DNA from 4 places in the Streptomyces sp. NPDC002790 genome. Region 4 is predicted to be linked to each of the others. Evidence: riboswitches for the same ligand, from Rfam matches in the RefSeq annotation. Region 4 holds a riboswitch; each other region holds the start of a gene.

Region 1 (7,197 bases), on a different contig from region 4:
CCAGGAACACCGCCCCGGCGAGCGCCGTCACCGGCAGCAGCCGGGTGTGCCCCGGACCCACCAGGGCGCGCGCCGCGTGCGGCAGCACCAGGCCGACGAAGCCGATCGCCCCCGCCGCGCTGACCAGGGCCGCCGTCAGCAGCGCCGTCACGCACAGCAGCACGATCCGGGTGCGGGCCACCCGGACACCGAGGGTGGCAGCCGCCTCCGCGCCGAAGGCGAACGCGTCGAGGGTGCGCCCGTACGCCAGACACACCACGAGCGTCACGGCGAGCACGGCCAGGCACATCCACACCTCGGTCCAGCCGACCCCGCTGAGCGAGCCGAGCAGCCAGAACAGCACGCCGCGCGTCGTCTCCGCGTCCGCCGACGTCAGTACCACGAACGAGGTCAGCGCCGAGAACAGCTGCATCGCCGCGACCCCGCACAGCACCACACGGTCGGTGCTGCCGCCCAGCGTGTGACTCAACACCAGCACCAGCGCGAACGAGCAGACGGCGCCGACGAACGCGCCGCCCGACACCGAGATGGCACCCCCGCCAAGGCCGAGCACGACGACGAGTACGGCTCCGGTCGACGCGCCCGAGGAGACACCGAGTACGAACGGATCGGCCAGCGGATTGCGCAGCAGCGCCTGAAGCACCGTCCCGCACACCGCGAGCCCCGCCCCGCACACCGCCGCGAGCAGCGTCCGCGGCAGCCGTAGATTCCATACGATGCCGTCCCGGATCGGCGAGAGGTCCGAGGTCGCGAGGCCCATCCGGTCGCCCACCGCCGCCCACACGTCGCCGACCTGAATCCGCGCGGGCCCGAGGGTGATGGCGAAGGCGACCGAGGCGCACAGCGCGGCGATGCCGGCCGCCCAGGCGAGCGTGGCGCGAAGGGTGATCCGGGGCGAGGCCTTCGGCTGCGCCGCCGTGACCGCGGGGGCCGCGACCGTGCGAGCCGTCACCGCGTGAGGCCGAACTCGCGCAGCCCCGCGGCCACCCGCTCCACGCCGTCGACCGTCCGGATGGTCGGGTTCATCGCCTGCCCGCTCAGCCGCACGTACCGCTTCTTCTTCACGGCGGTCATGTGCTTGGTGACGGGGTCGGACTCCAGGAACTTGATCTTCTGCGCGGCCGACTCGGCCGACTGCGAGCGGCGCGTCAGATCGCCGATGACCAGCACGTCCGGATCGCGGTCCGCGACCGTCTCCCAGTTGACCTGTGGCCACTCCGCGTGCGTGTCGTCGAAGACGTTGCGCGCCCCGAGCTCCTTGGTGACGACGCCGGGGGCGCCGCAACAGCCCGCCATATAGGGCGAGTCGGAGTTGGCGAACCAGTACAGGACGTCCACTCCATGCGCGTCGATCCCGGAAGTGGCCTTCCGCACCCGGGACTTGAGCGTGCCGATGAGCTTCTCGCCGCGCTCCTCGACATCGAAGACGCGCGCCAGATCGCGAATCTCCCCGTACACGACGTCGAGCCCCAGAGTCTTGGTCCGTACCCCGTCCCCGTCGCCGTTGTCCTTGCCCACGCAGTCGCTGGGGGAAAGGTACGTGGGCACGCCGAGCTTCTCGAACTCCGCGCGCGGCGCCACACCGCCCTTGCCGAGGGTGTACGTGAACGAGGCCGCGGCGAAGTCCGGTTCGGTGCCGAGGACCTTCTCGAGCGACGGGTAGCGGTCGGCGAGGCGCGGCACCTTCGCATTGGCCTTCGCCAGCTCCTTGGGTACCGGGTCGGTCCAGGTGCCGGTGCCGACCATCCGGTCCTCGAGGCCGAGCGAGAGCATGATCTCGGCGGACCCCTGATCGAGGGCGACGGCGCGGCGCGGGGCATGCGTGACCCGCACCTTCTGGCCGCAATTGTCGAGCGTGACACCGCCGCCACCGGCGGCACCGTCCTCGACGGCGGCGGTCGTGCCGCACCCGGAGAGCAGCAGAGCGCCCGCCAACAGCGGGGCACATCGGCGGAGTTGACGTGCGAACAGCACGGAGGTTCCTTCGCGTCCAGGGCTCATACGCGGAGCCGGCCTATGGTCCGCCTCCACGCCACGCGGCACTGGAGGCCGCCAGCAGGTCTTCGGACTCGGGGTCGTCCGCGCGAAGCGCCTTCCCAGACCGATGTGCCGGCCCAGTGGCAGTGGCTCCGCCCGTCACCCTCACCGCTGCGCGTCAGTTCCGGCTTCCCACCGGATTCCCTGACCCGTGTGCGTAGAAAAACACACAAAGGTACGACTGGCTCGGCGAAACTATCACGCGGGGCGGTCCCCCTCGCCAGGAGGCCCGGTAGTCGTCGCTCAGCGGCCCTCGTTGAGCGCGTCCACCGCCCCCTGCGCGTCCCCGATCGTCGCGTAGTCGACCGCCACGAAGTTGACCGGCCTGCCGCGTGCGCGTTCGCAGCGGTGTGCCCGGTCGAGGACGTAGCGGCGGGCGTTGACCTCGCCCGCGTCGATGCGGCTGCCGCCGTTGTTGGTGATGAAGTGGTTGAGGAGGAACAGCCGCTTGTCGTCGCCGCCGCGGTGCGGGACGCAGCTCATCTGGTCAGGGGAGCGGAAAGTGAACGGGGTCTCCATGCCGTAGCGGTAGAAGTTGCGGTACCAGGGGGCCGGGCCGTCCGCCTTCTCGGCGAACACGACCAGACGCCGGCCGCTGTCGATCATCTCGCCGAGCGTCGGCCACGGCTTCGCCGGATCGGCGTCCGGCCGGCGGACCAGCTCGTCCAAACCGGCCTGGTGGAAGGCCTTTTGGGTGTCCTCTGCGGAGATGGCGTCCTGGATGATCAGGCTGACCACCTCATTCGGGTGGTCCTTCATCCAGTCGCCGATCTCGCGCAACACCGGCACCAGGGAGATCGCCCCGGCCCGGCACACCGAATGGCACAGCCACAGCCCCTTGCGCGGTGGATTGATCCGGTTGACCGCGGACCTCACCAGCGCCCGCTGCTCGGCCGTGAAGTCGGATTCGTCGAGACGCTCGGCGATCTCCTCGGGCCGTTCCCAGCGGTAGGTGTCCAGCTGCAGGGCGCGCGCCCCGTGGTCCAACTGCGTGCTGATACGCGGGTCCTGGAGCGGCCCGATGAAGTGGTCGGCGGTCGTCGACATCGCGTTGTGCGCGGTCAGGTACGTGGCCTCGTCGTAGGGGCGGTCGCACAGTTCGGTGCTGCCCTCGCACTCGCGGGCCGCCGCGGGTGACGCGGCCAGCGGCATCAGGACCATCCCCGCGACCGCCACGCACGCCGCCCCGAACCCCAGGCCGACCGTCCGCCGCGGCGACCCGAGCCGCTCCCGCGCCACCCGCGGAACCCGGCCGGCGAGCCCGGTCCGCATGAGCAGGCCGACACCGGCGAGAAGCGCCCCGGCGAGCACGGGCACGAGCGCGGCCCACAGCGCGGTGCCGGTGAGGTGACCGACCGCGGCGCGCTGCACGTCGTCGACGAGGCGGGTCAGGCTCGGCGGCCACGAGTCGGGAGGCGCGACGATCCGCCCGTCGGTGACCAGGCGCGTCACCCAGGCGGCCAGCCCGGCGAGCACCCCGCCGGCCAGGAGCGGAATCCCGAGCAGGACCAGTCGGCGCCCCGGCTGCCGCGGAGCGAGCAGCCACAGCGCCGCAAGGGACACCAACAGGAGCGCCGCCGCCACGATTTCGAGCACTCCGAGGCCGACCGCCGTGTACGGGCGCGCGTCGTGCAGACCGGACAGGTCGTTGCCGGAGGCCTCGAGGGTGTCCGTCAGGTCCCAGGTGCCGCCGTCGACGAGCGTGCGGAGCTGGGCCGTCGCGCTCTGGACGCGGTCCGTGACGGTGGCCGGGGCGACTGCGGCGAGCGCGGTGCCGACGTCTCCCTCCGCGAGCGCCGTCTCGACCTCCGGGCGCAGGTCCTTGCGCTCCCCGGCCGGTACGAGGGCGAGCAGGGCGTCGGTGACGCGGCTCGCCTGGTCCGGTGTCAGCGGCAGCCGCGGCAGGTCGTCGGGCGCACGCCCGGCGGCGAGCTCGCGCGCCTCGTCGGCGAGCGTCGACCGGAACCGCTCGAAGTCGGGCTCGGAGCGGTTCTGGACGCCCGCGACAAGATCCCCGAAATAGGTGTGCGCCAGGTCGCCGAGGTTGGCGAGGACCGGGCGCAGGTCGACGACGAGGCGCAGGTCCTCACGGTCGCCGTTCAGATAGCCGACCACCGCGTCGACCTGCTGCCGGGTCAGGTCGCGCAGCGTGTCGGGCGGCAGCACCAGCTTCAGGTTGGAGGTGATCTGGGCCTCCGGCACCGCGAGCCGGGCCAGCAGATCGCGGGTGACCGGGGACGCCTTCGGGTCGACCAGGACCTCGTTGTAGAGCCGGTCGTAGGCGTGCTGCTCGTCGAGGACGGCGGCGTGGAAGCCGGGGTCGAGCAGCGTGCCGCGGACGGTGGCCGTGACGCACACGGTCAGTGTGGCGAGAGTGGCCACGACGAGGGCCACCACGCGGAGCAGCGGATGGAGCGTGACCTTCTCCATGCCCTCGAAGGTACCTGTCCGGGGGCCGCCTCAATAGTGGAGCGGGTCCCGGATGATGGGGCAGGTCATGCAGTGGCCGCCGCCGCGCCCCCGGCCGAGTTCGGCGCCGACGATGGTGATGACCTCGACACCCGCCTTGCGCAGCAGCGTGTTCGTCTGGGTGTTGCGGTCGTAGGTGAAGACCACGCCGGGTTCGAGGGCCACCGCGTTGTTGCCGCTGTCCCACTGCTGGCGCTCGGACGCGTACACGTCGCCGCCCGTCTCGATGACCTGGAGGTCGCCGATGCCGAGGGCCTTCGCGACGACGTCGGTGAACGCGGCCGAGCGCTCGTCGGTGATCTCCAGGCCGGGTGCCTTGTCGCTGGGGCGCAGCGAGAACGTGTGCACCGCGTCCATGATCTTCGGGTAGAGGGTGACGATGTCGCGGTCGGCGAAGGTGAAGACGGTGTCCAGGTGCATCGCGGAGCGCAGCTTCGGCATCCCGGCGACGATGACGTGCTCGGCGGCGCCGCGCTCGAAGAGGGAGGCCGCGACCTGTGTGATGGCCTGCCGGGAGGTGCGCTCGCTCATGCCCATCAGGACGACGCCCTTGCCGACGGGCATGATGTCGCCGCCCTCGAAGCTCGCCTGCCCCCAGTCCCGTTCGGGATCACCCCACCACACGGTCGAGCCCGCGAAGTCCGGGTGGAACTGGTAGACCGCTTTCATCAGCAGCGTCTCGTCGTGCCGCGCGGGCCAGTACAGCGGATTGAGGGTGAGGCCGCCGTACAGCCAGCAGGTGGTGTCTCGGGTGTAGAGGGTGTTGGGTAGCGGCGGCATCAAGTACTCGCGCACGCCCGTGGTTTCGCGCGCCAGGTTCACGTACGGGGAGCGGTAGTCGTCGGGCAGGTCGGTGGTGGCGAGCCCGCCGATGAGGTACTCGGCGAGCTGCCGGTGATCGAGGCCCTCCAGGAACGCGCGAGTGTCGTCGATCAGGCCGAGCCCGACCTGATTCGCCACGATCTTCCGGTCCAGGAGCCAGGACTTCGCCTCCGGGATCGCCATCGTCTCCGCGAGCAGCTCGTGCAGCTCGACGACCTCGACGCCGCGCCCGCGCAGCTTGTTGACGAAGTCGGCGTGGTCGCGCTGGGCGTTCTCCACCCACATCACGTCGTCGAACAGCAGGTCGTCCGCGTTGGTCGGGGTCAGCCTGCGGTGCGCGAGCCCCGGCGCGCAGACGAGGACCTTGCGCAACCGGCCCACCTCGGAGTGGACGCCGTAGGCGGCGGGAGCGGAGCTGACGGGGTCGGTCACGGGGTGCCTCCCGGGAAGAGGATGGGACGGGGCGGTCACAGGCTGATCCAGCCGGCGGCCAGGGCGACGATGCCGACCACCGCGCCGATCACGGAGACGGCGAGGATGACGAGTTCACGCGGCGAGAACAGGCGGCGGCGCTGCTCGCGGCGGGCCATCACGAACAGGATGGTGGCCGGCGCGTAGAAGATCAGCGAGACGAGGACGAACTTCAGCCCCGCCGCGTACAGCAGGAACGCCGTGTAGAGCACGGCCACCCACGCGATGGTCAGTTCACGGCTCGAGGTGCGGCCGCCCGCGGTGAGCGGATCGGCTCGCATGCCGATCTTCGCGGCGAACGCGGCCGCGAGCAGATACGGGATCAGGGAGAGGGCGCTGGTCAGATCGAGCGCGAAGTTGAAGGCGTCGTCGGAGAACGCGGTGACCACGAGCACGACCTGGGTCAGGATCGTGGTCATCAGCAGGGCGGGCACCGGCACGTCCGCGGGGTTGGCTCGGCGCAGGAAGCGCGGCATGTCGTCGTCCTTCGCGGCGACGAACAGCACCTCGGCGGCCATCAGCGTCCACGCCAAATAGGCGCCGAGCACGGACACGATGAGGCCGACGCTGATGAAGACCTTGCCCCAGGTGCCGACCGCGTCCTCCAGGACACCGGCCATGGACGGCTGACGCAGCTCGGCGATCTCGCTCATCGGCATGATCCCGTAGGAGACGATCACGACGGAGGCGAAGATCGCGAAGACGCTGAGGAAGCCGAGGATCGTGGCCCTGCCGACGTCCTCGCGGCGCTTGGCATGCCGCGAGTAGACGCTGGCGCCCTCCACGCCGAGGAAGACGAAGACGGTGGCCAGCATCGTGCCCTTGACCTGGCTGAACAAGGATCCCGCGTAGTCGGCGCCGCCCCAGTTCTCGGCGAAGACGCTGGGATCGAAGAAGACGAGCGCCAGGATCACGAAGATGACGATCGGGACGACCTTCGCCACGGTCACGATCCTGTTGATGGCCGCGGCTTCCTTCACGCCCCGGCGGATCATCAGGAAGAACGCCCACAGGCCCACGGAGGAGAGGATCACCGCGAGCGCGGTGTCACCCTCGCCGAGCCCCGACCAGATCGTGCCGATCGTCGACATGATCAGCACCCAGTACGTCACGTTGCCGACGCACGAGCTGGCCCAGTAGCCGAAGGCGGAGAAGAAGCCCACGTATTCGCCGAAGCCCGCCTTGGCATAGGCGTAGACGCCCGCGTCCAGATCGGGCCTGCGTACGGCGAGGGACTGGAAGACGAAGGCGAGCATGAGCATGCCCGTACCGGCGATCGCCCAGGAGATGAGCGCTCCCGCCACCCCGGTCTGCTCGGCGAAGCGCGCCGGCAGGGAGAACACCCCGGCGCCGACCATGGAGCCGATGACCATGGTGGTGAGGGTGAACAGGGCGAGT
Region 2 (7,197 bases), on a different contig from region 4:
CGCGCCGCCTCCGAAGCCGGGGCTTGCCGCGCGGCAGGGTTCGGGTGGTACGGTCTTAGTGGTACATGTGCTCGCCCGTTTCGAGGCGCCGGTACCGAATCACTCTCTTCAGCGCTTTTGATCCGACGGTTTTCCCGTCGCCACGCAGCGCACGTCATCCCTGGTCAGCGGCTTCTGGCGGGCTCTTCACCCGTCGCCGTACGCACCAGGTTCTCCCCGGCCGCAGGGCGCGCTCAGCCGCCCCTGCCCTTCGCCGGATCCCCTCCCTTCCCTGCCCTTGTATGCCTGCCGCGTCCGCGGCTCGGCCCGCGAAAGGACCTGTGATCACCATGACCACGGCCACCACTATGAGCACGACCTCCGCTCCACCCCAAGAACCCGTCCGCGCCGCCGGCGTCCTCGACATCGGCGGGAACGGGCACGGTTTCCTGCGGGCGGCCGACCTGATCCCGACGTCGCACGACGTCCAGGTCCCCGCCCACCTCATCCGCCAACTCGGCCTGCGCAAGGGCGACTTCGTCGACGGGACGTGCGGGAAGCCGCACTCCCTCGCGCACGTCGAGACCGTCGGTGGCGCCCCCGCGGAGGCGACCCGTCGCCGCCCGCGCTTCGCCGACCTCACCCCGCTCCACCCCAGTGAGCGGTTCCGCCTGGAGCACCCGGCCGCGGCGCTCGCCGGACGGGTCGTCGACCTGTTCACGCCCGTCGGCAAGGGGCAGCGCGGCCTGATCGTCGCCCCACCGAAGACCGGCAAGACGGTGCTGTTGCAGCAGCTCGCCGCCGCGTTCGCCGCGAACCATCCCGAGGCCCACCTCATGGTGGTGCTCGTCGACGAACGCCCCGAGGAGGTCACCGACATGCGCCGCTCCGTGCGCGGCGAGGTGTACGCCTCGACGTTCGACCAGCCGGCGAAGGCGCACATCGCGCTCGCCGAACTCGCGGTCGAGCGCGCCAAGCGCCTCACCGAGCAGGGCCGCGACGTGGTGATCCTCCTCGACTCCCTGACCCGGCTGTGCCGCGCGTACAACAACGCGGCCTCCACCAGCGGCCGTACTCTGTCGGGCGGTGTCGACGCGGCCGCCCTGCACGGCCCGAAGCGCTTCTTCGGCGCGGCCCGCGACGCCGAGGAGGCAGGCTCGCTGACCATCCTCGCCACCGCGCTCGTCGACACCGGATCCCGCGCCGACGACTACTACTTCGAGGAGCTCAAGAGCACCGGCAACATGGAGCTGCGCCTGGACCGCGTCCTCGCGCAGCGCCGCGTCCACCCGGCCGTCGAACTCACCCCGTCCGGCACCCGCCGCGAGGAACTCCTGCTCCCCGCAGCCGAGTTGACCGTCATCCGCGGACTGCGGCGCGCCCTGCAGAGCCGGGACCCGGCCGCCTCCTACGAGGCCCTGCTCGACAAGCTGCGCCAGACCCCGGACAACGCCACGTTCCTGCGCCAGGCCCAGTCGACCGTGCCGACCTCCTGACGCCGCCCCCATATGCGTAATACTCGACACATGAACGCGAGCATTACACGCCGTGGGGGAACTCCGGCGGTCGGCATCCGGCGGGCCACCACCCAGGACGCCCGGCGCCTCACCCGCCTCGTGCGCGGCTCCAGTGCCTACCGGGATCCGTACGCCTCGATGGTCGCGGGCTACCGGGTGGGACCCGACTACGTAGAGGCGCACCACGTCTACGTAGCCGTGGATTCGGCCGACGAGCGCGTGCTCGGCTTCTACGCGCTGCTCACCGAGCCGCCGGAGCTGGACCTGATGTTCGTCGCGGACGAGGCGCAGGGCCGGGGCATCGGGCGGCTGCTCGTCGACCACATGCGGGCCCAGGCGCTGGCCGCGGGCCTCGACCACGTCCGCGTCGTCGCGCACCCGCCCGCCGAGGGTTTCTACCGCTCCATGGGCGCACACCGCACCGGCACGGTGCCCGCGCGCCCGCCGGCCGTCGCCTGGGACCGACCCGAACTCGAATTCGCCATTCCTCCGGCCGTCTGAGGTCTTCCGCCCTTGCCCGGTACAGCGCACACTCGTGGGCGTCGGAATGCGGCAAGGAGGCCACATTGGGCAGCAGTCAGGCACGCGCCGAGGCGTTCGACGTGATCGTGGAGATCCCGCAGGGGTCCCGGAACAAATACGAGATGGACCACGATCTCGGCCGGATCCGGCTCGACCGGATGCTGTTCACGTCGACGCAGTACCCCGCGGACTACGGCTACATCGAGGGCACGCTCGGCGGCGACGGCGACCCGCTGGACGCACTCGTCCTGACGGGCGACGCGACGTTCCCCGGCTGCGTCATCGAGTGCCGGGCGATCGGCATGTTCGTGATGAGCGACGAGAAGGGCCCGGACGAGAAGGTGCTGTGCGTGCCCGCGCACGATCCACGGCACGGCGCGACCCGGGACATCGAGGACATCCCCGAGTTCGACCGCCTGGAGATCACCCACTTCTTCGAGGTCTACAAGGACCTGGAACCCGGCAAATCGGTCGACGGCTCCCACTGGGAGGGCCGGGAGAAGGCCTACGAGGAGATCGACCGGGCCCGTCAGCGCGCTTCAGGGTAGGTAGGGCCTGTATTGGGTTCTGGTCTGGATCAGGGAGCGGGGGCTGGCGCCTTCGGATCCAAGGCGGAGGAGGGAGGCGACGCGGAGCGTCGTCGACCGACGACAACACCGGAGACGGAGGCGCCAGCCCCCGCGAGCCCAGAGTAGAACCCAATACAGGCCCCTAGTAGGGTGGCCGGGCCGTGGTGCTCGGGAAGACCGGTGACGGCCCCCAAGGGGCCCATTCCGGAGCGGCCCTCGCCACTGTGATCGGGTTTCGGACAGCGCCGTCCGGAGCGCGCCGTTCCACCCTGTACGCCACTGGCGGCCGTCGGCCACTGGGAAGGCCGGAGCGGCGGGCACGCCCGTAAGCCAGGAGACCGGCCGCGGCATCTCACGAAGTCATTCCACGAGGTGCTGGAGCGTGATCGACGCATGACCCTGCCCGGGAACTCCCCGAACCCTGCCCTGAATTCCCCCTCCCCTGCCTTCCGTTGGCGCCGCGAGGACACGCTGCGCACGGCCGGCCTGATCGCGGTGATCGCCGCGCTGCACGTCGTCGCGTTCGGCGTGCTGTTCCTGCTCGTCGTCCCCGAGCACTACGAAGTGGGCAACAAGGCCTTCGGTATCGGCCTCGGCATCACGGCGTACACGCTCGGCATGCGGCACGCCTTCGACGCCGACCACATCGCGGCCATCGACAACACCACCCGCAAGCTGATGGCGGACGGCAAGCGGCCCGTCTCGGTCGGCTTCTGGTTCGCGCTCGGCCACTCCAGCGTGGTGGTCGCGATGGCGGCGCTGGTCGCGGGCGGCGCTGCGCTCGCCGGCACCCTGCTGAACGACAACTCGGGCACCCACCAGGTACTCGGCGTCGTCGGCACGACCGTGTCCGGTACGTTCCTGTACCTCATCGCGGCGCTCAACCTCGTTGCCCTGATGGGCATTTTGAAGGTCTTCAAGGCGATGCGCGCGGGCTCGTACGACGAGCGGAAGCTCGAGGAGCACCTGGACTCCCGCGGTTTCATGAACCGGATCCTCGGCCGCTTCACCAAGTCCATCACCCGGCCGGGACAGATGTTCCCGCTCGGCTTCCTCTTCGGTCTCGGCTTCGACACCGCGACCGAGGTGACGCTGATGGTGATGGCCGGCAGCGGCGCGGCGGCGGGCCTGCCGTGGTACGCGATCCTGTGCCTGCCGCTACTGTTCGCCGCGGGCATGAGCCTGTTCGACACGCTCGACGGCACGTTCATGAACTTCGCCTACCAGTGGGCGTTCTCCAACCCTGTGCGCAAGGTGTTCTACAACCTCACCATCACCGGCTTGTCGATCGCGGTGGCGTTCTTCATCGGCACGATCGAACTCGTCGGCGTCCTGCACGACAAGCTCGACCTGAGTGACGCCGTCACCGGGTGGATCGCCGGTCTCGACCTCGACAACGTCGGGTACGTGATCGTGGGCCTGTTCGTGGTCGTGTGGGTCGCGGCGATCGCCTACTGGCGCCTGGCGAGGGTCGAGCAGCGGTGGTCGGCGAGGATGGCCGACGGCACGTAATTCGGTTGCCGGGGCGCGCGCGGTCCACTGCTGCACTGATCGCAGCGGCATTCCCGCGCGCCCCTACCGTGAGGACCGATCCATGCGCACGACAGACATGTTCCTTCAGAAGGCCCCTGCCCTCTCCCCCATGGACATGACTGTCAGTGCACACTCTGAATCTGGGCATTCTCGCGCACGTCGACGCCGGTAAGACCAGCCTGACCGAGCGCCTCCTGCACACGGCCGGGGTGATCGACGAGCTCGGCCGCGTCGACGACGGAAGCACCCGCACCGACTCCCTCGACCTGGAGCGCCGGCGCGGCATCACCATCAAGTCGGCCGTGGTGTCGTTCCCGGTGGCCGGCACGAACGTCAACCTCGTGGACACGCCTGGCCACCATCGGTCTGCGGGTCGACCCGGCGCCGATCGGCTCGGGCGTCGCGTTTCGGCTCGGCATCGAACTCGGCTCCCTCCCCCTGGCCTTCATCAAGGCCATCGAGGAGGCCGTGCACAGGACGCTGCGCCAGGGAATGCTCTGCTGGCAGGTCACCGACTGCACGGTGACGCTGACGCACTCCGGATACGCGCCGCGACAGAGCCACGCGCACGCCGTCTTCGACAAGTCGATGTCGAGCACGGCGGGCGACTTCCGCGGGCTGACCCCGCTGGTCCTGATGAGCGCACTCACGCGCGCGGGCACGGCGGTGTGCGAACCGATGCACCACTTCCGCCTGGACATCCCGGCCGACCTGTACGGAGCGGTACTGTCGTTGATCACCCGACTGCGGGCCGTGCCGACGGGGCAACGCACGGACGGCGGGGCATGGACCACGGTCGACGGGCTGACCCCCGCGGCCCGGGTGCGCGCCCTGGAGCAGCAACTGCCGTCCCTCACCCGGGGCGAGGGCGCCCTGGAGGCCGCCTTCGACCACTACGCCCCGGTCCGCGAGGGCGCCCCGCGCCGCTCCCGCACGGACCACGGATCAAGCCCGGCCTTTGGACGAGAGCCCGCGGGGTCCGGGGCAGAGCCCCGAGGCCGTGACGCCGGTGGGGTGCCACACGGGAGGGGGCGGGCGAATCCGGGCCATTCGGCCCACCGGTAGGGCCCCTTGGCCCCGTCCGCCGCGAGCCGCGCGCTGAGATGCTGCGGTATCGAGCCTCCCGTGCCCTCGTCCTCCCGCAGCGGCGCGCGGTCGAGGCCGAGCCCGGGCCCGCTGTTCGCAGAAGGGGGAGCCGCGAATGGCGGGCCCGTCCGGGCCTCCGCCCCGGCTTCGTACACGCGTCCGCCGCGCCGTTGTGGCAACTCGCGCGCAAAACGGCCCAATCGGAACGATAAAGTGGCTCGTCAACCCGCACGCGCCCGATCACTCAGGAGTGCCTACGTGTCCGTAGCCATCGACTCGTCCGACGCCGCCATCCCGACCGGCGACGACGTTCCCGCGGAGCCCGTGCCCGCGCCGGCCGTCGCCCCTGACGCCGGCCCCGCCGCGCCCGCGAACGAGGAGACGGCCGAGCCCTGGGACACCACGAACATGTGGACCCCGCCGACCACCGATACCCCGGACGCCGCCGCCCCGGCCCCCGAAAGCGCGCCCGACAGCCCGTCCGGCGACTTTTGGACGCCGCCCACCGAGGTCCCCTTCGCGGAGAGCTCCGAGGTCGACGCCGAGGCGGCGGCCGAGGACGACCCCGCCCCCGGCGACGTACCGGAGGCCATCACCCGCGACGCCCACGAGTTCGGCGTCTACGCCCGCACCGGCGGCTGGGCCTTCGCCCTGAAGGTGGCCCGCAGCGTGCGGCCCGGCGGGCAGTCCGCCGGGGAGTCCGTCAAGGTCTCGGCCCGGAAGTTCGCCGAACTCGCGGGCTGCTCCCCCGACCGCGTCATGCGCTTCTACAAGGCGTGGGACAGCGCGGCGGACGACGGTCTGGTCCCCCAGTTCGAGGGCCTCGAGCCCGGCGCCGACATCGAACTCCCGGACGCCGACGTCTGGTTGTCGTACTACGTGTCCCGCAACAGCGCGACCTCGATGCGTGGCCAGGCGATCACCGCGGCCGCCGAGTCCGAGGGCATCCGCCCGACGAAGGCCCTGGAGGTCGCGGAGAACCCGACCGCGCTGCGGGCCGCGATCCTCGCCGACCCCGGCACCGCCGAGGCCGCCCGCAAGGCGCTGATGGACCGCCTCGACGAGGACCCGGTGCTGCGTACGGGCATGGCGCGCGACGTCGTGCGCACGGACGACCTGAAGAAGGCCGTCGCCGAGGAGACCAAGACCGGCGGCCAGCTCGAGTACGTGCGCAGGATCGCGGAGGAGGGGCAGGTCAAGACCCCCGCGGGCCAGAAGATCGAGGCCTCCCCCGAGCTGCGCCAGGAGGCCGAGCGCCACTTGTCCCTCATCGACGAGCTGGACGAGGACGAGGAGGCGGGCGAGTGGGCCCGCGAGGCGTACGACACCGTGCGCACGCTCGTCGCCGAGACCGTCGAGAAGGACCCCGAGCTGCGGGTGCAGGAGCGGCGCGCGAAGTTCTACAGCAGCCTCCAGAAGGCCACGAAGGCGTTCGAGGAGCTGACCTTCGACGACGTCGCCGCCGAGGAGATCGACGACATCGTCGAGGACGACATGTTGCAGCGCCTCGAGGAGCTGCAGTCGGCGATCGCGATGTGCATCACGGCGCTGCAGTCGGCGCAGAAGAAGGACTGACCCGGCCGGTCCCGACCCCACCGATGCCACCGCGGGCGATCCGCGGTGGCATCGTGGGTTCATGGCACACACTCCGCACACCCCCCGGTCCACGGGCCGCCCGGCCCGCCAGAACGTGACGTTCGACAGCCAGGGCAGCACGGCCCACGGCTATCTGGCGCTGCCTGCCTCGGGGAGCGGCCCCGGCGTCATCGTCATCCAGGAGTGGTGGGGCCTGACCGACCACATCGCCGACGTCGCCGACCGCCTCGCCGCCGAGGGCTTCGTGGCACTCGCCCCCGACCTGTACGGCGGGAACGTGGCGCACGACTCCCAGGAAGCGTTCCGCATGATGCGGGACCTGCCGGTGAGCCGGGGCGTCGAACTGCTCTCCGGCGCGGTGGACCTGCTACTCGCGCTGCCCGCGGTCACGTCCG
Region 3 (7,197 bases), on a different contig from region 4:
GCTCACGGGCTCCGCCACCGGCTGCCGGGGCGGCGGCGGGCTCCTCGGTCTCGGGGGAGTCCTCCCGGTTGTCACCGGCCGGGGCATCCTGCGGGTCCTGCGTTTCCTGCGGCGCGTCGTGAGGCCCGTCCTGCGGCGGCACACCACCACCGGGACCACCACCGTCGGGACCCCCGCCGGGCCCGTCCGGATCATCATCAGGGTCAGGGTCAGGGTCAGGGCCCGACTCCGGGTCCGGCTCCGGCTCGTCCTCGGGACCGAACTCGTCCAGCGTCTCGTCGAGCTTGTCCTCGTCGAGCCCCGGCGCGTCGAAGGGGTTCCGGCGCCTGCGGTGCGGGAGCGCGAGCAGCGCGGCCTGCCGCACGTCCTCCGCCAGCACGTCCTCACGCCCCGCCCAGGCGGCGAGCGCGGTGGCCGTGCGTGCCATCACGATGTCGGCGCGCATGCCGTCCACCTCGAAGGCCGCGCACGTCGCCGCGATCTGCGTCAACGCCCGGTCACCGAGCCGCACTTGGGGCAGCAGCTCACGCGCGGCGACGATCCGCTCCCGCACGTCGGCCTCTTCGTCGGCCCATGTGCCCGCGAACCCCTCGGGGTCGTCGTCATAGGCGAGCCGCCGCTTGACGACCGCCACCCGCTGCTCCGGCTCGCGCGACGCCGCAACCTCCACGGTCAGCCCGAACCGGTCGAGCAACTGCGGCCGCAGCTCGCCCTCTTCGGGGTTCATCGTCCCTACGAGAAGGAAACGCGCGGCATGCCGTACGGAGACACCCTCGCGCTCGACGTACGAGGCGCCCATGGCGGCGGCGTCGAGCAGCAGATCAACAAGGTGGTCATGCAGCAGATTGACTTCGTCCACATACAGAATCCCGCGATGCGCATCGGCGAGCAGCCCCGGCTCGAAGGCCTTCACGCCCTCGGAGAGCGCCCGCTCGATGTCGAGCGCGCCCACGAGCCGGTCCTCCGAGGCGCCGACCGGCAACTCGACCATCCGGGCGTCCCGTTGGTCGCCCGGGGCGTCGCCGTGCGGCCCGTCGGGACACCCCGGATCGGGCGCCGCCGGATCACACGAGAACCGGCACCCGGCGACGACGTCGACGCCCGGCATGAGCGCGGACAGCGCACGCACGGCGGTCGACTTGGCCGTCCCCTTCTCCCCCCGCACGAGCACACCCCCCACGGCGGGCGACACAGCATTCAACAACAACGCAAGCCGCAAATCGTCCTGCCCGACAACGGCAGTGAACGGAAAGGGAGTACTCATCGAAACCTGACCTCCACGATTAGGGGCGCGGGACTGTGCCTATATGCGGCTCCGCCGCGGGGCGCAATCTTTTGGGGGGCGAGGGGGCGCAGCCCCCAGGGACGGGACGGGAAGCGGCGGCGGGGGCGAAATCTCACGACGGCGCCCCGGGAGCCACAAACGGCAACCCCGCAGGGGCGCCCCCCTCAATCAACCGCCAGAGCGCACCCGTATCGGCATGCCGCTCAATCAAATCCCCCAGCCGATCAAGCTGCTCCTCCCGCAACGCCTCGAACGATGTATCCGCCGCCGGCACAAACCGCCTCCCGGCAGCCGCCGCCACCTCCCGCAAAAACGCCCGCCGAAACCCATCCGCCTCCAACGACCCATGCCAGTGCGTCCCCCACACGCCCTCGACCCGACACCCGTCCAAGAAGGCGTCTCCGCCCAGCACTTCGGCGACCCCGTGATGAATCTCGTACCCCTCGACGTACTCGCCGAGCGCCTCACCGGCCGGCCGCGCAAGCGTCTTCTCCGCCTCGAACCGCACACGTACGGGAAGCAGCCCGAGCCCATCGACGACCCCGGCCCGCGACTCCACCTCGTCCTCGATGGACTCGCCGAGCAACTGGAACCCGCCGCAGATACCGAGCACGGGCCGCCCCTCGGCCGCCCGCCGCCTCAAAGCCTCCGCAAGCCCTCGCTCCCGCAGCCACTCAAGCGCCCGCACCGTCCCACGTGTCCCCGGCACCACGACGAGGTCCGCGTCGACGAGCTCCTCGGCCCGGTCCACGAACCGCACCACGACACCCGGCTCGGCGGCCAACGCGTCCACATCGGTGAAGTTCGACATCAACGGCACCGCGCACACGGCGACCCGCAGCACGTCCTCGCCCACGGGCGGCGCCACGACGGACTCCCGTACGGCACCCCGAAGGGACACCCGAAGCCCGTCCTCCTCGTCGATGCCGAGGCCGTGCTGGAACGGCAGCACCCCGTAAGTGTCCCGCCCCGTAAGGGACTTGAGCATGTCGAGACCGGGCTCCAACAAGCTCACGTCACCCCGGAACTTGTTCACCAGATACCCGGCAAGAAGCTCCTGGTCCTCGGGAGCCAGCAGCGCGGTCGTCCCGAAGAACGAGGCGAAGACCCCACCCCGATCGATGTCGCCGACCACAAGCACCGGAAGCCGCGCGGCCCGCGCAAGCCCCATGTTCACGATGTCCGTCCGCCGCAGATTGATCTCCGCGGGCGAGCCCGCGCCCTCACAGATCACGGCGTCATGCGTGGCCCGCAGCTCCTCCAGACACCCGACCACGGTGTCGAGCAGCGCCGCCTGACGCCCCCCGTGATACCCCCGGGCACTCAACTCGCCGACAGGCTTGCCCATGAGCACGACCTGACTACTGCGATCGCTCCCCGGCTTGAGCAGCACCGGATTCATCAGCGCGCTCGGCTCCGCCCGCGCGGCCTGCGCCTGCATGGCCTGCGCCCGCCCGATCTCGGCACCCTCCCTGGTCACGAACGAGTTCAGGGACATGTTCTGCCCCTTGAACGGCGCGACCTTCACGCCCTGCCGCACCAGCCACCGGCAGATCCCGGCGGTGACGACACTCTTCCCGGCGTCGGAGGTCGTCCCGGCGACGAGCAGCCCGCCGCCTCGTCGAACACCGTCTCCACGCCCGCTCATCGCCGCACCCGCGCCCGTACCAGTCGCGCACCCACACAGACTCCCAACGCCAACAGAGACACCCGCCGTGACAGCCGCACGGCCCGATCCACATCACGTACCTCGACCGCACGCCCCGGCGCGTTCAGCACCGGCCGGTGCTCGACCCGCCCGCCGTACGCCAGGGTCCCGCCGAGCCGCACCCCGAGCGCGCCCGCGAAGGAGGACTCGACGACACCGGCGTTCGGGCTCGGATGCCGCCCGGCGTCCGCCCGCCACGCGTCCAGCGCCTCCCGGGGCCTGCCACCGGCGAGGACGGCGAGGACACCGGTCAGCCGGGCCCCCGGCCAGCCCGCCACGTCGTCGAGGCGGGCCGAGGCCCAGCCGAACCGCCGGTACTTCGCGGACTTGTGCCCGACCATCGCGTCGAGCGTGTTCACGGCGCGGAAGGCGACCAGGCCCGGCACTCCGCCGAGCGCGCCCCACACGAGCGCGCCCACGACCGCGTCGGAGGTGTTCTCGGCGACGGACTCGACGACACCGCGCGCGATCCCGTCGGCGTCGAGCCCCTGCGGATCACGGCCGCACAGCCGGGGCAGCAGCTCCCGCGCCAGCTCCACGTCTCCGGCATCGAGCGCGGACCCCACGCCGCGGGCCTCGCGGCCCAGCGAGGTGCCGCCGACGACGGCCCAGGTGGCGGCGGCCGTCAACGCGAGGGACGCGGCGGGGGAGCGGCGTACGACACGGGTCGCGGCGGCGGCGAGAGCGACGGCGCCTCCGGCACACACCACGGTGTGCAGGGCGCCCGCGCCACGGTGGTCACGCCACAGCCCGCGCTCGACGGCCCCGGCGGCGCGCCCGAATCCGGCGACGGGATGCCCACGGCGCGGATCGCCAAGAAGAAGGTCGGCGAAGATCCCGGCGGCGGCACCGCACGCATACACGCGCTCGCGCCGCCAGTTGCCGCGTGGGGCAAGCATGGCGGTAGGTGTCCTCACTCAGGGTGTCCACGCCCTGGTTCGACGAGACCGGCAGCGAGAGTTCCTGGCTCGCCCCTTCGAAGGAGGGGGCTCACAGTGGCGGGACCGCGCCGGATTCGCACCGGCTTCCTCAACTGCTGCCGTATATGGCGGGGGAAGTCCACCACGCTGCGAGTTGGCACGTCAACTTGCTGTTGAGGCGTACGCACGAAGGCGGGGCACGGGACGCCGAACGCCCCGCACCCCGCCCCCGAAGGGCCCTGATGTCGCCTCAGGCCACGATCAGATAGATCCCGTAGGCCACGGCCGCCGCGCACAGCGCGAAGCAGGCATACGCCCCTGATGTCGCGACCGCGGCCGAGCCACCGTCACGCGCCGCCGACTCCCGCTTGGAGAGGCCCACGATGCCGAGGGTGAACAGGCCGACGAGGGCCACGGTGACCACGAGAGAGACGCCGAACACGGAGCCGAGGGCCGCCCAGTCGATCTTCATTCCTGCCTGCTTCCTTCTGAGCTACAGCGCTGACTACAGCGTGGCGCCGGCGGGGCGCGCGGGATCGTTCACCGCTCCGGCCTTCGGCCGGTCGGTGATCTTCGCCTCGGACTCGGCCGACTCGACCGTGCCCGCGGGCGGCGGCGTGACCGAGGCGATCGCGGCGGTGACGACGCCCGGGGCTTCCTGCGCCTCCTGCGCTTCCTGCACGGGGGCGGCGTGCGGCTCGTCCGCCGTGACGTTGGTGTGGTCGACGGAGTTGCGACGCGAGAGCTTCCAAATGATCGCCGAGCCGGTCACGAGCAGCGCCGCGGTGAGGCCGATGCCCCACGCGCCCTGCTTGGTCAGGAACTCGGCGCCCGCGCCCACCAGGCCGGCGGCCGGCAGGGTCAGGCCCCACGCGATGAACATCCGGGTGGCGGTCGACCAGCGGACGACGCCGCCCTTGCGGCCGAGGCCCGCGCCCATCACACCGCCGGAGCAGACCTGCGTGGTGGAGAGCGAGAAACCCAGGTGCGAGGAGGCGAGGATCGCGGTCGCCGCACTGGTCTGCGCCGCGAAGCCCTGCTGCGGCGCGAGTTCGGTGAGGCCCTTGCCCATGGTGCGGATGATGCGCCAGCCGCCCAGGTACGTACCGAGGGCGATGGCCATACCGGCCGAGACGATGACCCACAGCGGCGGGTCGGCGTCGTGCCCGATGACGCCGCCGGTGATCAGCGCGAGGGTGATGATGCCCATCGTCTTCTGCGCGTCGTTCGTGCCGTGCGCGAGCGATACGAGCCCGGCGGAGGCGATCTGCCCGGCGCGGTACCCCTTCGCGGTCGCCTTCTGGTCCGTCTTCTTACTGATGCGGTACGTCAGGCGGGTGGCCAGCAACGAGGCGATACCGGCGACGAGCGGCGCGGCCACCGCGGGCAGCAGCACCTTGGTGACGACGGTCCCGCCGTTCACCGACGACCAGCCCATCGACATGACAGCGGCGCCGATGAGCCCGCCGAACAGCGCGTGCGACGAACTGGACGGCAGCCCGACCAGCCACGTCAGCAGATTCCAGAGGATGGCGCCCACCAGCGCCGCGAAGATGACCTCTGTCTTGAGGCCGTCCTCATTGATGATGCCGCCGGAGATGGTCTTCGCGACTTCGACGGAGAGGAACGCTCCGACGAGGTTCAGCACGGCGGACATGGCCACCGCCGCCTTCGGCTTGAGAGCGCCGGTCGAGATGGTCGTAGCCATCGCATTGGCGGTGTCGTGGAAACCGTTGGTGAAATCAAAAACCAGCGCGGTAACGATCACGATCGCAAGGAGCAGCGTGATGTGTTCCATTTACCCAGGCTTCGGTTGGACGTCAGTGGTTCTTGGAACGTAAAGAGCCCGAGTGAACGGAAGATGAACTGGGCCGGGCGCCCCGGTGACCTGATTCGGAGGGGTCTCGCTCCGCTTGCCTCGGGGCGGCGCCGCCGGTTCCGGTTCGAGGCGCCCTCGGCCCCGGAACCAGGGGCTCCGGGGCGCTTCGGACGGCCCTTCGACTAACCCCGCGCGAAGCGCTTGAGCTGGGTCATTGAGCCGTTGAAGAGATTCTGATCACCCGGGAGGCTGCCCTTGTCGTTGTACTGCCAGAACGTCCAGTAGGTCCAGCCCGCCGGGAGTGCGCCGGCGCTCCGGTCGTACCGGGCGAGCCACAACGCGTGGTTCGAGGCGAACGCCCCGCTGTTGCCGGTGCACTGCTTCCACCATCGCGCGTTGGTGTAGATGACGGGACGGCGTCCGGTCCTGCGTACGACCTCGTTGCTGAAGGACTTGACCCAGGACACCAGCGTCGACTTCCGCAGCCCGTAGCAGGGGTGCTTGCCCTTGCCGTACGGGTTGTACTCGATGTCGAGCGCGGGCGGCAGCGTCCAGCCGTCGCGCCGCCACGCCCCGCCGTTGCGCACGAAGTACGAGGCCTGTGTCTTCCCGGAGGACTTGTACGGCAGCGCGAAGTGGTAGGCGCCGCGGATGATGCCCGCGTTGCGGGCGCCCTTGTACTGCCGGGAGAAGTAGGGGTTGCGGTAGTTCGTCGACTCGGTCGCCTTGACGTAGGCGAACCGGGCGCCCTTGTTCTTCGCCTTCTGCCAGTTCACGTTCTTCTGGTGCGACGAGACGTCGTTCCCGCGTGGCTTGCCCGCGCCGTGGGCCGGCAGCTCCGCGAGCAGGGTGCCGCCGAGGGTCAGTGCGGCGACTGACGTGAGCGCGGCGGCGCGGTGGCGGCGTGGGGACGCTGTGCGGCTGAGAGCCATGATTACCCCCCGAAAGTGACGACGTGCATGACAAATCCCCAGGGAACTCCCAGAGATTAGCGGGAGATCATTAATTACCCGGCCAAGGTCGGCCAAATAACACATGAGTCTTATCAATCACCATATGGGGTATTCCGGAGGGTCGGGTTCCGTGCCGATCGCCACCTGTCACCACGTCAAACGGCTGACAGGATGCGCGCCATGACACAGCTTCAGGAACTCGGGGCGGCATGGCAGGACGTGGTGGCGACGGCCCGCCGGACAGTGGTCGACGGCCTGGTCGTCGGGACCTCGGGCAATGTCTCGGCGCGGGTCGGCGACACCGTGCTCGTGACCCCGACCGGCGTCCCGTACGAGGAACTCGGCCCGGACGATCTCGTCGCCGTGGGCCTCGACGGCGAGCGGCGGGCCGGCACCCTGAAGCCGACCAGCGAGCTCCCCATGCACCTCGCCGTCTACCGGCACACCGACGCCCGCGCCGTCGTGCACACCCACGCCGTGCACGCCACCGCGGTCTCCACGCTCGTGCCGGA
Region 4 (7,197 bases):
CGCCCAGTCGTGCGAGTTCGGGGGCGCCGCGCGCAAACCGGTGACCGAGCGCGCGACGGCGTCGTTGGCGTCGGAGAACGCCCACACCAGGAGTCCGGACTCGGCGCGGGCCAGCTTCTGGGCGCGGGCGAGCAGCCCGAGCCTGTCCTGCTCGTCCCGGCTGGTGCGGGCCCGGTCAAGGAGCGCGTCGAACTTCTTCGAGGCGTACTGCGTCTGGTTGCGGGCGGCGCCGCCACGGACCCGCTGCTGGAGGAAGTCGGAGACGGGCAGCGTGGAGGTGGTGTTGAAGGCGGCGATGCCCTTGGTCTTGATCTCGCTGAAGTACGTGCTGGAGGCGCGGGTGTTGGCGGTCAACTTGAGCCCCACCTCGCGTAGCTGACGAGCCATCAGGTCGGCGGCCGGTTCCCACGCGGCGTCGACGGCGCTGGTCTCCACGGTGATGTGCAGCCCCTGGGCTCCGGCCTCCTTCACGAGCCCGCGCGCCTCGTCGACGTCCCGCTTCCGGGGTTCCATGTCGTCGGGGTAGCCGCGCAGCCCCATCCCGAACAGGTCGTTGCCCACCTCGCCGTGCCCGGCGAGCGCGATCCTGACCAGTGCCTCCCGGTCGATGCCGAGCTGCACGGCGCGTATGAGCCGCGGATCGTCGAACGGGCTTCGTCCGGTGCGCAGAAGCAGTTGCTGCGCGGTGGCCCGCTTGGCCGTCAGAAGGTGTGTCGAGTTGTTCTTCTTCAGCCGTTCCACGGACGCTCCGCCCATGTCGGCGCCGTAGTGCACCTGCCCGGACAGCAGCGCGCCCAGCCGCGCCGACTCCTCGTTCGCGGGGACGATCTCCAGCTCGGCGATGTGCGGGGCGCCGTCCCAGTGGTCCGCCCAGCGCCGGTAGCGGGCGGTGCCGCCGGGCGTGAAGGACACGTAGGTGAAGGGGCCGGAGCCGACCGGCTTGCTGAAGTCCGTGGTGCCGTCCGGGATGATCTCGGTGCCGGGTCCCGCGAAGACGGTGGGGAACTCGAAGTTCGGCGCCTTCAGCACGAGGACGACGGTCCGGTTCCCGTCTGCCCTGCTCGCGCCGAAGTCGATCGCGGACAGCAGGACCTGCGACGGAGATCCGGTCTTGGGGTCGGCGGCGCGGCGGTAGCTGTAGAGCACGTCCTTGGCGGTGACCGGCTTGCCGTCGTGGAAGCGGGCCGCGCGCAGGCGGATGCGCCAGCGGGTGCCCGAGGAGTCGCTCTCCCAGGACTCCGCGAGCCGCTCGCGGACCGACAGGTCGTCCGCGTACGTGCCGAGGGTGTCGTAGAGGGCCTTGGCGCGGGCCTGGTCGACGAAGTTGGGTGCCACGTGCGGGTCGAGCGTCTCCTGGGAGCCACCGGAGGTGAACGCCGCGCGGAACCGGTCGCCGCCTCCCCCGTCCTTGGTGTCCCCGCCGCAGCCGCTGAGCAACCCGGCTCCGGCGAACGTCAACGCACCTGAGGCGGCCAGTACTTGGCGCCTGCCGGGCCCCGGGTGCCCCGTTCGGGCATGCGTCGTCACATCGATCCTCTCCGGGGTGTCCTCGCCCCTGCTGCTGGACCGGCGACGGGTCAGTCTCCTGGCTCCCGGATCATCACTCACCCCCGCCTTCCCGTCCGCTGTCGCGGACGGTGGCGTGCAGGAGGATCGCTCCCCGGTCACAGTGGCGGGACCGCGCCGGAATCACACCGGCTTCCTGGTCCCCGTCGCCTCTCGTGGGCTCATTGTGGCGCACGAGGGATCGGGGAAGGCACCCGGTGTCCTTGGAGCACGGGAGCGGCCGGGCCGTCTCAGGCCCGATGCCCGTCCCCCGGCCCGTCGTCCGACACCGGATAGGGCACGAACGTGCGGCCAGTTCGGCCGCGGGCACCGGATCGCCGATCAGGTCCGCGGAGAAGACGGTCAGACGCATGGGAACGCCCTCCAGCGCCGCCGTCTCCTCCACCACAGTGAGGTGTTCGAGGGCACCCGGAACGACACCCAGTTCTTCCTGCAACTCCCGCCCCTCGACTTCGTCGCCGTACTCGTCACCACCTTCCGCGACCACCGCACGGACCTGCTGAAGGAACATCGGCGGCGGGGAGTACGCTCCCCTCGCACGGCCATCGAGTCCCAGGGAGTTCCGTGACCACGCGCCTGCTGCTCGTCTCACCGGCCGTGACCGCCTCAGCACGGAGCGGCGTGTTCGACGACGGGGCGTCCCTCGACTCGGCCGGCGCCGCTCAGGCTCGTCGCGCGGCCGGAACCCTGCCCTTGGCCGACCGCGTCGTCGTCTCCCCCGGCACCCGGTGCGCACAGACCGCCGACGCTCTCGGCCTCAATGCCGGGCAAGCCGCACCCGCCCTGGCAGGCCTCGACGCGGGCAGTTGGCGCGGCCGGTCGCTGGACGACGTGAGCGCCACGGAACCGCAGGCGGTGGCTCGTTGGCTGACGGACCCGGAGGCCTCACCGCCGGGTGGTGAGTCCGTGGCCGACGTGTGCGCACGGGTCGGCCGCTGGCTGGACGAGGTCAGGGAGGGCGGTACGGCGTCCGGCCGGGTCGTCGCCGTCGTGGAACCCGAGGTGGTGCGGGCGGCCGCGGTCCATGCGACAGGGGCTCCGCTGTCCGCCTTCTGGCGCCTTGACGTCGCGCCGCTGTCGGCCACGGAGTTCAGTGGGCGCTCCGGTCGCTGGAACATCCGGCTCGGCCGCATGCTCGGCGCCGAGTGAGCGCTCCGATCAACGGCCCTGCCCCCGGTGGCGGGCCAACAGCTCCGCCAATTCGCACCGTACGCAGGCGGACCGTGCCGCCTCGGGACTGTCCTCGCGTACGGCGGGTCCGGTACCGCTCGGCGTGTGCCCGACGGCAGCGCACTCGTCGGCCGGGCACGCCGCCACGAGCTCCGTCAGGTCGCGCACCAGCTGCTCGGTCCGCTTCGCCTGCTGGGCGAGCACCCGCATCCGCGCGCTCTGCCCGCCGATCTGCCGTCGGCCGGCGATGAGCTGTTCGTACTCGTCGAGGGTCAGGGCGACCGCCGCGCGACCGCCGAGAGTGATACGGCGCGGCTCCGGGTGTCTGGCCACTCAGCTCCTCGATTCCTCACGCGAACCATGCGCGGATGAACCCTGATGTGGTGCGAAAACACGCGAGGGCCCCGGATGACTCCGTGGGCCCTCTTCTACGTTTCCCGCGACCCGCCCGGGGCCATCATTGGCCCGCCGCGACCGTTTCCCCAGGTGTGGCGGCCACGGGCTTCGGCCGCAGCAGTCGCTGCGCCAGCTCTCCGAACAGCAGGCCGAATCCGGCCCACAGCGTGATCTGTGTGGCGAGGGCGGAGAGCCGGAAGCGCCACAGCAGCGCGGCCGGGAAGTGCTCGGGCGCGTCGTTGATCGCCGGCAGGAACTCGTAGGCCAGGCCGACGATCACGGCGAATCCCAGCACGGCGACGACTGTCGCGTACCAGGTGCCGAGCCGGGGCACGAGCCGCTTGCCGACGATGGTCGCGGCGATCGTCAGGAGCACGCTGAGCACCATCATCAGGAAGTACAGGGTCGTCCGCTTGCCGATGGTGTCGGGGTTTCCGACGGCGGGCGGGTTGGCCGGGTACTTCAGGAACGGTACGACGTATACGGCGAGCAGCGCACAGCCCGACAGCAGCAGGGCGGTGGCGCGTGGGCCGAAGCGGCCGACGCGCCCGAGCGCGAAGCAGTAGGCGAGAGCGGCGATCCCGCCGAAGGCGATGCCGTAGACGAGGATGCCGGTGGCGAGACCGGCGGTGGACTGGAGGCCGCGGGAGACGAGTTCGACCTCGTCGCCGTGCGAGTGGCCGGCGTGGGCCTCCTCGAAGCCGATCGCGGCGTCGACGCCTGGTTCGCCGAGCCAGTAGGCGATGACCAGGGCGAGCACGCCGGCGGCGAGGCCGGCGAGCATGCCGCGAACGAGCAGATTACGTACGGTGCTGGAGTTCATGAGCGCGTCGGGTTCCCTCGGGTCAGTGGCAGGGGAAGCCGAGCAGGTGACGGGCGTCATGCACCCATTCATGAACTTCCGCTCCGCTGAACACGGAGGTGGCGCCCTGTTCGGCGCCGACGAAGTAGAGAAGAACCAGCATCAGGATGCCGATGAAGACGGCCCAGGGGGCGATGTCCTTCAACGGCAACTTCGCCGGAATCACAGGGGTGTTGGGGGTCGGCTGGGCGACATTCTGCGCCATGGCAGAGCCTCCTTCGGGAGTTCGCGTCCCGTCTCGGTGGTGCACGAGACGACAGCCGGGTCTGACTCACGAGCGGTCCGTCCTCGGACCTCTCGCACACAGTGGCGCGACCGTGCCGGTTTCACACCGGCTTCCGTGCTGTCGTCGATACGCCCTGACGGTACCGCGTGGCGCGTACATGGCCAAGGCCGGTTCCCTCGCGCCGTCGCCTGGCGTGCCGCGCCGACGCGGGTCACCATTCCGCGCCATCCCGCTCGTAGGCGAATCGAGCCCCCACGACAAGGAGAACAAGGTCACACGGGTGTGCCCTGCTCTCGCTCGCCGGCTCTGACCTAGCATCCGGACATGACGGTCCTGCCAGACGACGGGCTTTCCTTGGCGGCCGAGTTCCCTGACGCGACGCACGAGCAGTGGCAACACCTGGTGTCGGGTGTCCTGCGCAAGTCGGGCAAGGAAGTCTCGGCAGCCGAAGCGGAAGGCGCCCTGTCCACCGCGCTCGAGGACGGGTTGCGCACCCGCCCGCTGTACACCGGCCGCGACGCGGCACCCACGAACGGGCTGCCGGGCTTCGCGCCCTTCGTCCGTGGTGGCCGCGCCGAGGGCAACGTCGCCGGCGGCTGGGACGTACGGCAAAGGCACGCGGTGGCGGACCCGGCGGCGGTACTCGCCGACCTGGAGAACGGTGTCGCGTCGCTGTGGCTGACCGTGGGCGAAGCCTCCGATTTCCCCGTCTCCGCGCTGCCCACGGCGCTCGACGGCGTCTATCTGGACCTCGCCCCCGTCGTCCTCGACGCGGGCGCCGAGACCGAGGCGGCCGCGGCCCAACTGTTCCGCTGCTACGAGCAGTCGGGCGTCGCCGCTGACGCCCCGCGCGGCAACCTGGGCGCCGACCCCCTGGGGCACGAGGCCCGTACGGGATCGTCGTACGACATCGGTCCTGTGGTGGAGCTGGCTCGGCGGTGCACCACCCGCTACCCCGGTGTGCGGGCGCTGACCGTGGACGCGCTGCCGTACCACGAGGCCGGTGGCTCGGCGGCGCAGGAACTGGGCGCGTCGATGGCGACCGGTGTCGCGTATCTGCGCGAGCTGACGGCGGCGGGCCTGACGACTCAACAGGCTCTGGCGCAACTGGAGTTCCGCTATGCGGCGAGCGCCGATCAGTTCCTGACGGTGGCCAAGTTCCGCGCGGCGCGACGGCTGTGGGCGCGGGTCGCCGAGGTCTGCGGGGCGCCCGAACAGGGTGCGCAGCGGCAGCACGCGGTGACCTCGACGGTGATGACGACGCGACGCGATCCGTGGGTGAACATGCTGCGGACCACGATCGCCACGCTCGCCGCCGGGGTCGGCGGGGCCGACGCGGTGACGGTGCTCCCGTTCGACGAGGCGCTCGGCCTGCCGGACGCGTTCGCCCGGCGCATCGCCCGCAACACCTCCACGATCCTCGTCGAGGAGTCGCATCTGGCGCGGGTCATCGACCCGGCCGGCGGCTCCTGGTACGTGGAGCGGCTGACCGACGAACTGGCCCATGCGGGCTGGGAGTTCTTCCGGACGATCGAGCGGGCGGGCGGGCAGGCGGCCGCCCTGCGCTCCGGCCTCGTGCCCGAGCGCCTCGCCGAGACCTGGGCGGCCCGCAGCGCACGCCTGGCGAAGCGGCGCGAGGCGATCACCGGGGTGAGCGAGTTTCCGGATCTCGCGGAGAAGCCCGTCGAGCGCACACCGTCGCCCGCGCCGCCTTCCGGGGGCCTGCCGCGGGTCCGCCGCGACGACGCGTTCGAAGAACTGCGCGCCCGCTCCGACGCACACCTCGCAGCGACGGGCACGCGCCCCCGGATCTTCCTCGCCGCGCTCGGCCCGGCCGCCGCTCACACCGCCCGCCTCACCTTCGCCGCCAATCTGTTCCAGGCGGGCGGCATCGAGCCCGTCACGGAGGGCACGTTCGAGGACAGCGGGGCGCGCGAGGCGTGCCTGTGCTCCAGTGACCAGGTGTACGAGGAGCGGGCCGACGCCACCGCCCGTGAGCTGCGCGAGTCGGGCGCCCGCCAGGTGTTCCTCGCGGGCCGGCCCGGTACGCCCGGGGACGTGGACGCCCACGTCTTCGCCGGCTGCGACGCCGTGACCCTGCTCTCCGCCACGCTCGACCGCATGGGAGTGTCCTGATGTCCGTCCCCGGCATGTCCGTCCCCGACTTCTCCGCGATCGACCTCGGCACCCCCGGTGAAGGCCCTGGTGGAGACGAGTGGCGCGCCGCGCTCAAGCGGGCCGCGGACGGCGGCGACCTGCTGTGGGAGACGCCCGAGGGCATCACCGTCAAGCCGCTGTACACCGGCCAGGACCTGGAGGGCCTGGACTTCCTCGACACGTACCCGGGCGCCGCCCCGTATCTGCGCGGCCCCTACCCGACGATGTACGTGAACCAGCCATGGACGATCCGCCAGTACGCGGGCTTCTCCACCGCCGAGGAGTCCAACGCCTTCTACCGGCGCAACCTCGCCGCCGGGCAGAAGGGCCTGTCGATCGCCTTCGACCTGCCCACGCACCGCGGTTACGACAGCGACCACCCGCGCGTGACCGGCGACGTCGGCATGGCGGGCGTGGCCATCGACTCCATCTACGACATGCGGCAGCTCTTCGACGGCATCCCGCTGGACAAGATGACCGTGTCGATGACGATGAACGGTGCCGTGCTGCCCGTGCTCGCGCTGTACATCGTCGCCGCCGAGGAACAGGGCGTGCCGCCCGAGAAGCTGGCCGGGACCATCCAGAACGACATCCTCAAGGAGTTCATGGTCCGCAACACGTACATCTATCCGCCGAATCCGTCGATGCGGATCATCTCCGACATCTTCGCGTACACCTCGCAGCGGATGCCGCGCTACAACTCGATCTCCATCTCCGGCTACCACATCCAAGAGGCTGGCGCGACGGCCGACTTGGAGCTGGCGTACACGCTCGCCGACGGCGTCGAGTACATCAGGGCCGGGCGGGAGGCGGGCCTGGA

What was found. A riboswitch is a leader RNA that binds a small molecule or an ion and turns the genes downstream of it on or off. The one in region 4 is predicted to bind cobalamin.
Region 1: it holds a riboswitch for cobalamin, as region 4 does, so the genes downstream of both, ABT004_RS18885 (ABC transporter substrate-binding protein) here and ABT004_RS04005 (ABC transporter substrate-binding protein) in region 4, are expected to answer to the same signal.
Region 2: it holds a riboswitch for cobalamin, as region 4 does, so the genes downstream of both, nicT (Nickel transporter NicT) here and ABT004_RS04005 (ABC transporter substrate-binding protein) in region 4, are expected to answer to the same signal.
Region 3: it holds a riboswitch for cobalamin, as region 4 does, so the genes downstream of both, ABT004_RS15940 (cobalamin biosynthesis protein) here and ABT004_RS04005 (ABC transporter substrate-binding protein) in region 4, are expected to answer to the same signal.

Annotation. Positions count from the first base shown of each region.
Region 1 covers NZ_JBEOVM010000038.1:2,049-9,245, reverse strand. The annotation lists gene ABT004_RS18890 (FecCD family ABC transporter permease) at 1-889, opposite strand, end outside; gene ABT004_RS18885 (ABC transporter substrate-binding protein) at 949-2,001, opposite strand; cobalamin riboswitch at 2,038-2,227, opposite strand; gene ABT004_RS18880 (phosphoinositide-specific phospholipase C-related protein) at 2,281-4,467, opposite strand; gene ABT004_RS18875 (arginine deiminase) at 4,498-5,760, opposite strand; gene ABT004_RS18870 (basic amino acid/polyamine antiporter) at 5,796-7,197, opposite strand, start outside.
Region 2 covers NZ_JBEOVM010000001.1:168,895-176,091, forward strand. The annotation lists gene rho (transcription termination factor Rho) at 330-1,475, shown strand; gene ABT004_RS00780 (GNAT family N-acetyltransferase) at 1,506-1,997, shown strand; gene ABT004_RS00785 (inorganic diphosphatase) at 2,063-2,566, shown strand; cobalamin riboswitch at 2,733-2,948, shown strand; gene nicT (Nickel transporter NicT) at 2,981-4,099, shown strand; partial or broken gene ABT004_RS00795 (GTP-binding protein) at 4,246-4,479, shown strand; partial or broken gene ABT004_RS00800 (GTP-binding protein) at 4,472-5,062, shown strand; gene ABT004_RS00805 (hypothetical protein) at 5,465-6,781, shown strand; gene ABT004_RS00810 (dienelactone hydrolase family protein) at 6,843-7,197, shown strand, end outside.
Region 3 covers NZ_JBEOVM010000028.1:62,529-69,725, reverse strand. The annotation lists gene ABT004_RS15950 (putative cobaltochelatase) at 1-1,264, opposite strand, end outside; gene ABT004_RS15945 (cobyric acid synthase) at 1,398-2,933, opposite strand; gene ABT004_RS15940 (cobalamin biosynthesis protein) at 2,930-3,892, opposite strand; cobalamin riboswitch at 3,931-4,078, opposite strand; gene ABT004_RS15935 (hypothetical protein) at 4,164-4,385, opposite strand; gene ABT004_RS15930 (inorganic phosphate transporter) at 4,419-5,711, opposite strand; gene ABT004_RS15925 (lysozyme) at 5,915-6,664, opposite strand; gene ABT004_RS15920 (class II aldolase/adducin family protein) at 6,866-7,197, shown strand, end outside.
Region 4 covers NZ_JBEOVM010000004.1:83,172-90,368, reverse strand. The annotation lists gene ABT004_RS04005 (ABC transporter substrate-binding protein) at 1-1,458, opposite strand, end outside; cobalamin riboswitch at 1,559-1,735, opposite strand; gene ABT004_RS04000 (hypothetical protein) at 1,961-2,134, shown strand; gene ABT004_RS03995 (histidine phosphatase family protein) at 2,131-2,715, shown strand; gene ABT004_RS03990 (hypothetical protein) at 2,725-3,069, opposite strand; gene ABT004_RS03985 (CbtA family protein) at 3,194-3,955, opposite strand; gene ABT004_RS03980 (CbtB domain-containing protein) at 3,978-4,199, opposite strand; gene ABT004_RS03975 (methylmalonyl-CoA mutase family protein) at 4,545-6,356, shown strand; gene scpA (methylmalonyl-CoA mutase) at 6,371-7,197, shown strand, end outside.